One region of the Nonomuraea rosea genome, then DNA from elsewhere that is predicted to be linked to it. Evidence: riboswitches for the same ligand, from Rfam matches in the RefSeq annotation. Region 1 holds a riboswitch; the other holds the start of a gene.
What was found. A riboswitch is a leader RNA that binds a small molecule or an ion and turns the genes downstream of it on or off. The one in region 1 is predicted to bind S-adenosylmethionine.
Positions count from the first base shown of each region.

Region 2: another riboswitch for S-adenosylmethionine. It lies ahead of ABEA43_RS27220 (ABC transporter substrate-binding protein); the one in region 1 lies ahead of ABEA43_RS12320 (aminotransferase class V-fold PLP-dependent enzyme).

Region 1 covers NZ_BAABDQ010000004.1:282,709-288,350, reverse strand. The annotation lists gene ABEA43_RS12335 (SAM-dependent methyltransferase) at 1-172, shown strand, start outside; gene ABEA43_RS12330 (cytochrome P450) at 185-1,378, opposite strand; gene ABEA43_RS12325 (TerC family protein) at 1,378-2,190, opposite strand; SAM riboswitch class IV at 2,327-2,442, shown strand; gene ABEA43_RS12320 (aminotransferase class V-fold PLP-dependent enzyme) at 2,486-3,781, shown strand; gene ABEA43_RS12315 (DoxX family protein) at 3,813-4,481, opposite strand; gene ABEA43_RS12310 (NADH-quinone oxidoreductase subunit D) at 4,604-5,642, shown strand, end outside.
Region 2 covers NZ_BAABDQ010000012.1:176,013-181,654, forward strand. The annotation lists gene ABEA43_RS27210 (ABC transporter permease) at 1-77, opposite strand, end outside; gene ABEA43_RS27215 (ABC transporter ATP-binding protein) at 74-1,174, opposite strand; gene ABEA43_RS27220 (ABC transporter substrate-binding protein) at 1,153-2,208, opposite strand; SAM riboswitch class IV at 2,302-2,422, opposite strand; gene ABEA43_RS27225 (hypothetical protein) at 2,702-3,613, shown strand; gene ABEA43_RS27230 (sulfotransferase family protein) at 3,630-4,589, opposite strand; gene ABEA43_RS27235 (NAD(P)H-dependent flavin oxidoreductase) at 4,834-5,642, opposite strand, start outside.

The DNA.
Region 1 (5,642 bases):
ACAGCGTGATGCGCTGAGGGAGTTGGGCATCACCGGCACCCGGCCTCCGGTCGAGCTGGCGAGGTCGGATCCGCGGGGATATGTCCGGGCGTTGTCGAGGGCGTCGGAGGAGGGCGAGCTGATCGATCCGTCCGGGTTCGGCGGCTTCGGCTGGCTCAGCCAGACCTGCTGAGGCTCGGCCGGCTCAGCCTGTGGCGTTGAGCTCAAGGGAGTGCAGGCCGCGGATGACGTAGCCGGGCTTCCATTCGGGCTCGCGCCGCAGCTCCAGCTTGGCCGCCCGGTCCAGCAACGCGCCGAACGACTCGATGAGCTCGATGCGGGCCAGCGGCGCGCCCAGGCAGAAGTGGATCCCGGCCCCGAAGGAGATGTGCGGGTTGTCGGCGCGGCCCACGTCGAGCCGGTCCGGGTCGTCGAACACGGTCTCGTCCCTGTTCGCCGAGCCGAACAGCAGCGCCACCTCCGTGCCGCGCGGGATCCGCACGCCGTGGACCTCGATGTCCTCCAGCACCCAGCGCTCGAACATCTGCAGCGGCGTGTCCCAGCGCATCAGCTCCTCGACGGCCGTGGGCAGCAGCGAGCGGTCCTCGCGCAGCCGGGCCAGCTCGGCCGGATTCCTGAACAGGGACCACCAGCCGTTGCCCGTCACGTTCACCGTGGCCTCGTGGCCGGCGTTGAGCAGCAGGACACACGTGCCGACCAGCTCGTCCTCGGTCAGCTCGTCGATCTGGGCGAGGGCGCTGACCAGGTCGTCGCCGGGGTTCGCGCGGCGGTCGCGGGCCAGGGACTTGAGGTAGCCGGCGAACTCCGACGCCGCCCGCACCGCGGTGTGCTGGGCCTCGGGGGCGGGGTTGAGCTCGTACATGCCGCAGATGTCGGCGGACCAGGGGCGCAGCAGGGGGCGGTCGGGCTCGGGGATCCCGAGCATCTCCGCGATCACCGTCACCGGGAGCGGCTCGGCGACGTCGGCGATCAGGTCGCCGCCGCCCCGCTCCACGTACGCGTCCACCAGGCCGCCGGCAATGGCCCGCACCCGGGGGCGCAGCGACTCGACCATGCGCGGCGTGAACGCCCTGGAGACCAGCCGGCGCAGCCTGGTGTGCACCGGCGGCTCCACGTCGAGCATGCCCGCCCTGATCACCCGCCAGAACGGCTCCTGGAACTCCGGCTCCGGCTCCCTGCCGAACTCCTCGTCCGTGGCCACGTGCAGATAGGACCGGCCCAGGCGGCGGTCCCTGAGCAGGGCGTTCACGTCGGCGTGCCGGGAGATCAGCCACTGGCCCGTCGGCTCGAAGTAGCTGACGGGCGCGTCGCGCCTCAGCTCCTCGTAGACCCGGTACGGGTGAGCCACGAAATCGGGATTCCAAGGATCAAAGCGCACTAGTCCATCTTAGGAGGGGAAGTGTCCCGCTCAGGGTCCCGCTCAGAGACCTGCTCAGGGACCTGCTCAGTGTCCTGTTTAGGGGCCGCCGCCGGCTGCTTGGTGTGCCTGCCGCGCATCCGGATGTTCAGCAGCTCCACGATGACCGAGAAGGCCATCGCGAAATAGATGTAGCCCTTGGGGATGTGCTGGTCGAGACCCTCGGCGACGAGCACCACGCCGATGAGCACGAGGAACGCCAGCGCCAGCATCTTGATGCTCGGATGCTGGTCCACGAACCGGCTGATGGGCCCGGAGGCGAACAACATCACCAGCACCGCCACCACGACGGCCGCGACCATCACGCCGAGTTCGTCGACCATGCCGACGGCGGTGATCACGGAGTCGAGCGAGAACACGACGTCGAGCACCATGATCTGCAGAATCACGGAGGTGAAGGAGGTCACGGCCTGCTGCTTGCCGTCCTTGTCCGCCGGCGCGTCCATGCTGTGGCCGATCTCGGTGACGCTCTTGGCCAGCAGGAACAGGCCGCCGAGCAGCAGGATCAGGTCACGTCCCGATATCTCGTGACTGAAGATCTCGAAGAGCGGCTCGGTGAGCCGCACCACCCACGACAGCCCCAGCAGCAGGAGTAACCGGCTGATCAGCGCGGCGCCCAGGCCCAGGACGCGCGCCCGGTCCCGCTGCTCCGGTGGCAGCTTGCCCGCCAGGATGGAGATGAAGATGATGTTGTCAATCCCCAGGACGATCTCCAGGGCGACAAGGGTGAAGAAGCCGATCCAGATATTCGGGTCGGTCACCCAGTCAAGCATCTGCGCACCTCCATGACGGGTTGGGCGGGGTTTCCCGGTAGCAACGAGTCAGTCGGCACATAAGTTCGCGGACTTGCTTCGGACATTGAGGCGGCAGTGTGATGAACAGGCTTCTTATTGGTATAGTCCTGGCGTAGGTCATGAGTGCCAGCGACAAGCCCCGGCTAGCTGGCCGGCAACCCTCGCGTCCGCGGCGGGGTGCCCCGGGTGAAGACCTGGTCCGTCACGAGGTGTGACGGGCAAGCGCGGGCTCTGTGGCTGCTCCCACGGGTCCGATGACCCGAGGAGATTTGCCGTGTCCACGCTGACGATCTTCAACTCCGTGCCCGCCGCCGAGGCCCCCGCGAACGCGCCCGCCGCGAGCGGCCGGTCGATTCCCGCCGTGCTCGGCGCCGACCTCGAAGTGCCGGTCAAGGGCGGCAGGCTGGTCGGCTACGCCAACCTCGACTACGCGGCCAGCGCCCCCTGTCTGGAGCCGGTCAGCGCCGCCGTCGCCGCCGCGCTCCCGGCCTACTCCAGCGTCCACCGCGGCGCGGGTTACGCCTCCCAGCTCACCACCGCCAGGTACGAGCAGGCACGCCACACGGTCAGAGCCTTCGTCGGAGCGCGTCCCGACGACGCCGTGATCTTCACCCGCAACACCACCGACGCCACGAACCTGCTGGCCGGCTGCCTGCCCGAGGGCACCACCACCGTGGTCTTCGACACCGAGCACCACGCCTCGCTCCTGCCCTGGCCCGCGTCCGTACGGCTGGCCGCGCCCGCCTTCCCCGGCGAGGCCGTGCGCGCCGCCGACGAGGCGCTGGCCGCGATCGACGGGCCGAAGCTGCTGGTCGTCACCGCCGCCTCGAACGTCACCGGCGAGCTGTGGCCCATCGCCGCCCTGGCCCACATCGCGCACCGGCATGGGGCCCGCATCCTGGTGGACGCCGCGCAGCTCGTACCGCATCGGCGGCTCAACCTGACCGCGCTCGGCCTGGACTACGTGGCCTTCTCCGGGCACAAGCTGTATGCCCCGTTCGGGGCCGGCGTGCTGGTCGGCCGCCGCGACTGGCTGGCCGAGGGCGAGCCGTACCTCAAGGGCGGCGGCGCGGTGCGGTCGGTGGGTGAGACCGCCGAGTGGCACGACGACCCCGAGCCGCGGCACGAGGCGGGCACCCCGAACGTGCTGGGCGCCATCGCGCTGGCCGCCGCCTGCGACGCGCTCAGCGCCACCGGCTGGACCGAGCTCGTCCGCGAGGAGGAGCGGCTGATCGCCCGCCTGCGGTCGGGGCTGGCCTCGGTCGAGGGCGTGCGGGAGCTGTCGCTGTGGGGGGACGATCACCCGCGCGTGGGCATCGTGTCGTTCACCGTGGCCGGCTACTCGGCCCGCGAGGTGGCCGAGGTGCTGTCCAGCGAGTACGGCATCGGCGTCCGTGACGGGAAGTTCTGCGCCCACCCGTTCCTGCGGCACCTGCTGGGCGCCCAGGACGCCGACGGCGGATGCGACGACGACACCACCTCCGCGATCCGGGCCTCGATCGGCATCGGGACCACGCAGGAGCACGTGGACCGGCTGGTCGAAGCCCTCCGGGACCTGGTCTCCCGCTGAGCACGCGAAACAGGCCGCCGGCCCGGCCGGGTCAGCGGTTCGGCGGTTTGCGGTGCTCGGGCGGCTCGTCGGCGACCAGGGCGTCGATGTCCCGCATGTCCTCGTCGTTGAGCCTGCCCGCCTTGGGATCCGACGGCTGCCTCGGCACCTCGGGCCGCTCGGCCGGCTCGGTGGACGCCGCGGGTGTCGTCGGCCCCCCGGTCGTGCGCACGTTCGAGGGCTCGACCCGGCCGGCCGCCGAGCTCGGAGCGTAGGGCGCGAGATCGTCCTCGGCCGCACGGCGTTCGGAGCGCCTGCGGAACATCGAGTGGAAGATGCCGTCCAACCCGATCCGTCCCCCGCCCAGGGCCAGGAACAACAGGCTGAGCGCACCCAGCGCGCCGGGCAGCTCCCAGCCGTTGCTTGAGGTCAGCACCCCGTTGCCACCGTGCACGAACGCGATCGCACCGAGCATGTTGAGCAGCAGCAGCAAGGCGACGGGCCGCACCAGCAGTCCGAGGATGAGGAAGATGCCGCCGACGGTCTCGACGATGCTGGAGAACCCGGCTGCCAGCTCCGGCATCGGGATCCCCATGTCCCTGAACTGCTGCGTCGTGGCTCCGAGGCCACCCTGCCACTTCTGCCAGCCGTGCGTCACGAAGATCACGCCTGTCACGATCCGCGCGATCAGAGCCGCGATGTCAAACACAACTCTCTTCATGGTGATTTCTCCCCCCGTTCCCGATATTCCTCCCCATGTCCGACTTCGGGATGCGTTTCCACACCATTTCTTGACCATCCCCCGCGCTGGATCAACACCAGTGAGGGTGGCAGCATGGCCGTATGACGGAACGCGTGGTCGGGATCGGAGCCGGCGCGAAAGAGCTGGCCACCGAGGACATGATCCTCAACATCGGCCCGCAGCACCCGTCGACCCACGGGGTCCTGCGGCTCCGGCTCACGCTCGACGGCGAGCGCATCGCCACCGCCGAGCCGATCGTCGGCTACATGCACCGGGGCGCGGAGAAGCTGTTCGAGGTGCGTGACTATCGCCAGATCATCATGCTGGCCAACAGGCACGACTGGCTGTCGGGGTTCGCGAACGAGCTCGGCGTGGTCCTGGCCGCCGAGCGGCTGCTCGGCATGGAGCCGCCGGTGCGCGCCGTATGGGCCCGTACGCTGCTGGCCGAGCTCAACCGGGTGCTCAACCACCTGATGTTCCTCGGCTCCTACCCCCTGGAGCTGGGCGCGATCACGCCGCTGTTCTACTCCTTCAACGAGCGCGAGCGCATCCAGGCCGTGATGGAGGAGATCTCCGGCGGGCGCATGCACTACATGTTCAACCGCGTCGGCGGGCTCAAGGAGGATCTGCCGCTCGGCTGGCTCGACCGCGTGTCGGAGGCCGTCGCGGAGACCCGGCGCCGGGTGCCCGACATCGAGAACCTCATCCTGAACAACGAGATCTTCGTCGCCCGTACCAAGGGTGTCGGCGTGCTCTCCCAGGAGCAGATCATGCAGTACGGCGTGAGCGGCCCCATCGCCCGCGCCTCGGGCGTCGACTTCGACCTGCGGCGCGACGACCCGTACCTCGCCTATCCCGAGCTGCCCGTCAAGGTCGTCACCCGGAGCGCGGGCGACTGCCACAGCCGGTTCGAGCTGCTGCTCGAACAGCTCAAGGTCTCGCTCGACCTGGCCGAGGCCTGCGCCGAGCGGCTGCGCTCGCTGCCGCAGGGGCCGATCAACCAGCGGCTGCCGAAGGTGCTCAAGGTCCCGGAGGGCCACACGTACGCGTGGACCGAGAACCCGCTCGGCATCAACGGCTACTACCTGGTCTCCAAGGGCGACAAGACCCCGTGGCGGCTCAAGCTGCGCTCGGCCTCGT
Region 2 (5,642 bases), on a different contig from region 1:
AGGAACAGGGCGGCGAGGAAGACGACGAGCGGCAGGACGTACGTCAGGCCGGTCCAGCGGCGCGGCGCGGCCGTCATCCGGCCCCCGTCTCCAGGACGATCACGTCGGCCGGGTCCCAGCGCGCGACGACCGGCGTGCCCGCGCCGGGCGGGTCGGCGTCCGCGCCGGTGTCGGGGACCTGCACGCTCAGCGCGCGGCCGTCGGCCAGGCGCACCTCCACGTGCCAGGCGTCGCCCGCGAAGGCCCGATAGCCGACCGTCCCGGCCACACCGTCCGTGCCTTGGGTATCCAGGCGGATGCGTTCGGGGCGGATCGCGACCACGGCCCGCTCGCCCGGCCCGGCCGGCAGCGGCCCGCAGTCCACCACGATCCCGCCGGCGTCGAGCGTGCCAGCGGGGGTGATCGTGCCCTCCAGGACGTTCGCGGCCCCGATGAACTGTGCCGTGAACCGCGTCGCCGGCCGCCGGTAGACCTCGTCGGGGGTGCCGAGATGCTCGATCTTGCCGCCGTTCATGACGGCCACCCGGTCGGAGAGGGCCAGCGCCTCCTCCTGGTCGTGGGTGACGAACACCATCGTGGTGCCGATCCGCCGCTGGATGGCGCGCAGCTCGGCCCGCATCTCCCTGCGCAGCTTGGCGTCGAGGTTGGACAGGGGCTCGTCCAGGAGCATGACGGCGGGCCGGATGGCCAGGGCGCGGGCCAGCGCCACCCGCTGCTGCTGGCCGCCGGACAGCTGGCCGGGCCGCCGCCCGGCGAACCCCTCCAGCCCGACGAGGCGCAGCGCCTCGGAGATCCGCTCGTCGCGCTCGGCCTTGCCGAGCTTGCGGACGCGCAGCCCGTACGCGACGTTGTCGGCGACGGTCATGTGCGGGAAGAGCGCGTAGTTCTGGAACACCATCCCGAGCCCGCGCCGGTACGGCGGCCGGTCCGTCACGTCGGAGCCGTCGATCACGATCCGCCCGGCGGTGGGCCGCACGAAGCCGGCGATGCAGTTGAGCAGCGTCGTCTTGCCGCAGCCGCTGGGCCCGAGAATGGACAGGAACTCGCCCTTGCGGATGGACAGCCGGTCCAGGTCGAGCACGCGGGCGCCTTCGTAGCCGGCGGCCAGCCCCTCGATCTCGACGTGCCCGGCGCCCTCCTCGGGCAACTCGATCAGCCGAAGATCTGATTCCACCGCTGCTGCCATTCGTTGAGCTTGGGGGTGGCGACCGTGTAGTCGACCCAGACGAACTTCTTGTAGACCTCGGGCCCGTGCTCGACCCACTGCTCGAAGTTGTCGTTGTACTTGATCGTGTTGTTCCCCGCCGCGTACCAGGTGCCCTCGGCGAACGGCTTCTGGTTCTCCGCCGCCGTGAGGTAGTCGAGGAACTTCATGGCCAGCTCGCTGTGCTGAGTGCCGCTGGCGATGAAGTACGAGGTCAGCGCGCCCACGGCGCCCGACTTGGGGTAGGTGAAGCTGATCGGGGAGCCCGCCTGGGCCAGGGCGAACGCGCGGCCGTCCCAGAAGGGCATGATCCAGGCGTCGCCGTTCTCGATGACGGTGGCGGCGGCGCCCGCGTTGGCGGGGAAGGCCGACACGCAGCCCTTCAGCGTCTCCAGCGTGGCGAACGCCTTGTCCACCGCCGCCGGGTCGGACAGCTTGCCGCCCTGCGAGGTGACCAGGGCCGAGAAGAACTCCAGGCCCGGGTTGTAGGTGAGCGGGGGGAGGGCGACGTGGCCGCAGTACTTCTTGTCGAAGATGTCCGACCAGTCCGCCGGGGCGGTCTTGATCTTGTCGTTGCGGTACATGAGGCCGGTCGAGCCGGTGGTCAGCGGTACGCCGTACTGCTTGCCGCCGTAGGCCGACTTCGAGCCGAGCGTCAGGTCCAGGTCCTTCCAGTGCGTCAGCCGGTCGGTCTGGAGCGGCTGGAGCAGACCCGCGGAGGCGGCGGGCAGCGACGCGTCCGGGGTGAAGGCCAGGACGTCGAACGGCGGGTTCTTGCCCCCGGCCGCGCGCAGCTTGGTGAGCCATTCGGCGTTCGCGCCGTAGACGAGGTTCACCTTCGCGCCGGTGTCGCGTTCGAACGGCTCGACGAACGATTTCTTGAACAGCTCTCCCCACGCGCCCGCGAACGCGGTCACCGTGAGCTCTTCCTGCTTCTCCCCACCCGATGTGCCGCCGCCCGTGTCCACGCCGCCGCAGGCAGCCAGCGCCAGTACGACCGCCACGCCCGCTCCCGCCAGGCGAGTGACTCCGCCCTTCATCATTACCTTTCCGTCCGAGCAGCCGGCCAAGGGCGCGGAGGGCAGGGCACGGCTCGAGAACCGCGCTTGCCGCCAGGAGCACCGTTCAGCTCGACGACCATGTCATCACCCGGGGCACCCCGCCACGGTAGGAGGGTTGCCGTCCAGCAAGCCGGGGCTTGGCACTGGACTCTTGACAAAAGCCACTATACCAGTCGGTTTTATGCCAAATCACCTTGGGTGGTTTGTTACTATTCGACACTCTCTCTATACATTAGGTCAAGCTTGGTGGTCAGCATCCTGTTGCCTACCCCAAGCGCCGCATCGCCTAATCCTCCGCCCGTCCATGCGCCGCGTCGCCCCACGCCGGGCAGGTATTTGCCGTAAAATTCATAGGGAATACATGGATTGCTGTGCCGCACGTAAAGGGAGAGTGAGCGCCGTGCCGAGCTCCGTACCGTGGCCTAGTCTCGAGCCCATGTCGATCAATGAGGACGCCCGCGAGCTCGCGGCCCTGCTCCCCACGCCCGATCGCGCGGTCGTCGCGATAGAGCCTGAGGCCGGGGGAGAGGGGCACTGGTCGGGCGCGCCCAGCGCGGTCGCCGCGGACGGGCAGATCTACCTGGCCTACCGCCTGCGCCGCCCGGTGGGTCATGGCCGCGGCTACGCGGTCGTGGTGGCCGGATCGTCGGACGGCGAGCGGTTCGAGCCGCTGGTGACGATCACTCGCGCGGAGATGGACACGGAGTCGCTGGAACGGCCCACGCTGGTGCGCACGCCCGAGGGCCGGTGGCGGCTCTACCTGAGCTGCGCCACGCAGGGGACCAAGCACTGGCGGGTGGAGGTGCTGGAGGCCGCCGGCCCGGCGGGCTTCGACCCGCGCTCGCGCAGGACCGTACTGCCCGGTGACCCGAAGACCGGCGTGAAGGACCCGGTGATCGTACGGCGGGGCGGGGTGTGGCACCTGTGGGCCTCCTGCCACCCGCTGGCCGACCCCGAGGAGGCGGACCGCATGGTGACCGACTACGCCACCAGCGCAGACGGGCTGGAGTGGACCTGGCACGGCACGGCGCTCAGCGGCCGGCCCGGCCTGTGGGACGCCAGGGGCGTGCGGATCTCGGCGGTGCGCTTCGACGGGGACCGGGTGGCGGCCTTCTACGACGGGCGGGCGAGCGCGGCGGAGAACTACGAGGAGCGCACGGGGATCGCGGTGGGCACGGATCCCGCGTCGCTGACCCCGTGCGGCGACGCCCCTGCGGCCTCCTCTCCTCACGGGGGCGGCGGGCTGCGCTACCTCGACCTCGTGGACCTGCCGGGCGGCCGGACCCGGCTCTACTACGAGTACACCCGTGCGGACGGGGCCCACGACCTGCGCACCGAGCTCCGCTGACGCACGGTGTGTTACGTCATCGGGGTGCGGCCGGGCGGCCGTTCCTGGACTGGTGCCGGCCGGGTGGCCGGCTGCCGACCAGGCCGCCCGAGCGCGTCCGCGGCCCCAGCCAGTCGCTGAAGTCCTCGCCGGTGACCTCCTGCAGGAGCAGGATGTCTTCGGTGAAGTACGGCAGGAGCCGCCGCCGCTGCTCCCAGGTCAGCGGCCGGCGGGACCTGCCCCGGTGCTGGAGCAGGTTCTCGATGGGCCGGGCCAGCGGGGCGGGCAGCCGCCGGCGTACCGACGAGAGCATCCGGTGCCGGGGGTTCGCCTCGGGGTGCGCCGTGACGTTCTCCTTCGGCAGGTCGGTGAGCAGGCCCTGCCGTACGCCGAGGAAGCCGCAGATCCGGTCGAGCGTCTCGGCGGGCCGGTCGACGAGGTCCCGGTAACGGAAGATCAGCACCTGTTCGCGGGGGAACAGCGTGAACAGGTGGGCTAACTGCTCCCCATAGCGGCCGAGCCCGACATAGTGCCAGAAGTGCGCCCATCCGGCGGCGATCCGGTGTGGCTCCTCCGCGCAGGCGCGTACGACGTCGTCCAGGGGTTCGAGCCCGGCCGACCACAGGTGCGTCCAGTTGGAGTGGGCGCGCTCGACGGGGTCGCGCAGGATCACGATCAGCCTGGCGTCCGGGACGGCGGCCCGGATACGCCGCTGCGCGTCGAGGTCGTACAGGTAGAACGGGGTGGCCTCGCCCGTCAGGGCACCGGCCGGGGCGGCGGCGAACAGGGCCTCGTAGTCCGGGCGCCGCCAGATGTGCTCGCGGTAGGTCTCGGCGTCGCCCGGGCCGCCTGTGGTGGGCGGCGGGCCGTCGGTGAGGAAGTGCTTGGGCTCCTTGACCGGTGACATGAACAGGTCCGGGTGTAACTGCAGGGCGGCGTGGAGCGCTGTCGTGCCTGACTTGGGCACGCCGACGATCAAGAAATCCGGCAGGGACATGGTCGTCCTCTCGAGCGAGACAGCCAATATCCCAATTACCTACCAAATATATCGATAATGCAACCCCGCAGCACCCGCCCACCAGAACCACCCGCTCCCTTGAGCACCGCCCGGGGCCCCTAAGCGCCAACCCTCCGGGCCCTGAACGGCGGCGTCAGGACGTGAACCGGCCGAAACGGCGATGTCAGGACGTGAACCGGCCGAAACGGCGATGTCAGGACGTGAACCGGCCGAAACGGCGGCGTCAGGGCGTGAACCGGCCGAGCAACTCTTCCGCGGCGGCGAAAGCCGCGACCACGTCGGCGGCCGTACGCCGCTCCCGCACCATGCCCACAGCCTGACCGGCATAGATGTAGGCGGTGCCGAAGTCGTCCGTGCGACGGGCGGCCGCCAGCTCAGCGGGCGCCCCCTCATCCACCGCCAGCGCCTCCTCCCGCCCCGCCCACCGGTCGAAGAACGCGTTGCGCAGGGCGCGCCCACCGAACTCCGCAGGCCAGGCCAGCCGCTGGGCGACGTCGAAAACCCGGCCATAGGCCGTACCGGTCTCGCTCGCCCCCATGACGCGCTCCCTGGCCGTATCGGAGAGGGTCGTCTCGGCGCAGCCGAGGAAGGCCGTACCCACCCAGGCGCCCTCCGCGCCCGCGGCGAGGACGGCGGCCAGGCCGCGAGCGCCGGCGATGCCGCCGGCCGCCAGCACGGGGATGCGCACCGCGTCCAGCACGCTCTGCAGCAGCGGCAACGTGGCCACCTCGGCGCGACCGTGCCCGCCACCCTCGCCACCGCGCGCGACCACCACGTCCACCCCGGCCCGTTCGGCGGCGCGCGCCTCGTCCGTGGTGCCCGCCTGCGTCGCCACGACGATCCCGGCCTCCCGCAACGGCTCGACGTAGCGATCGAAGGGCCCGTAACTCACCGACACCAGGCTGGGCCGGGCGTCGAGCACCGCGTCAAGCTGGCCGGGATCGTCGTCGAGCGCCCAGGCCATCAACCCGATGCCGTACGGACGCCCGCCACCGGCGGCGACGGCGGCCTGCTCGGCGATCCACGAGGGGG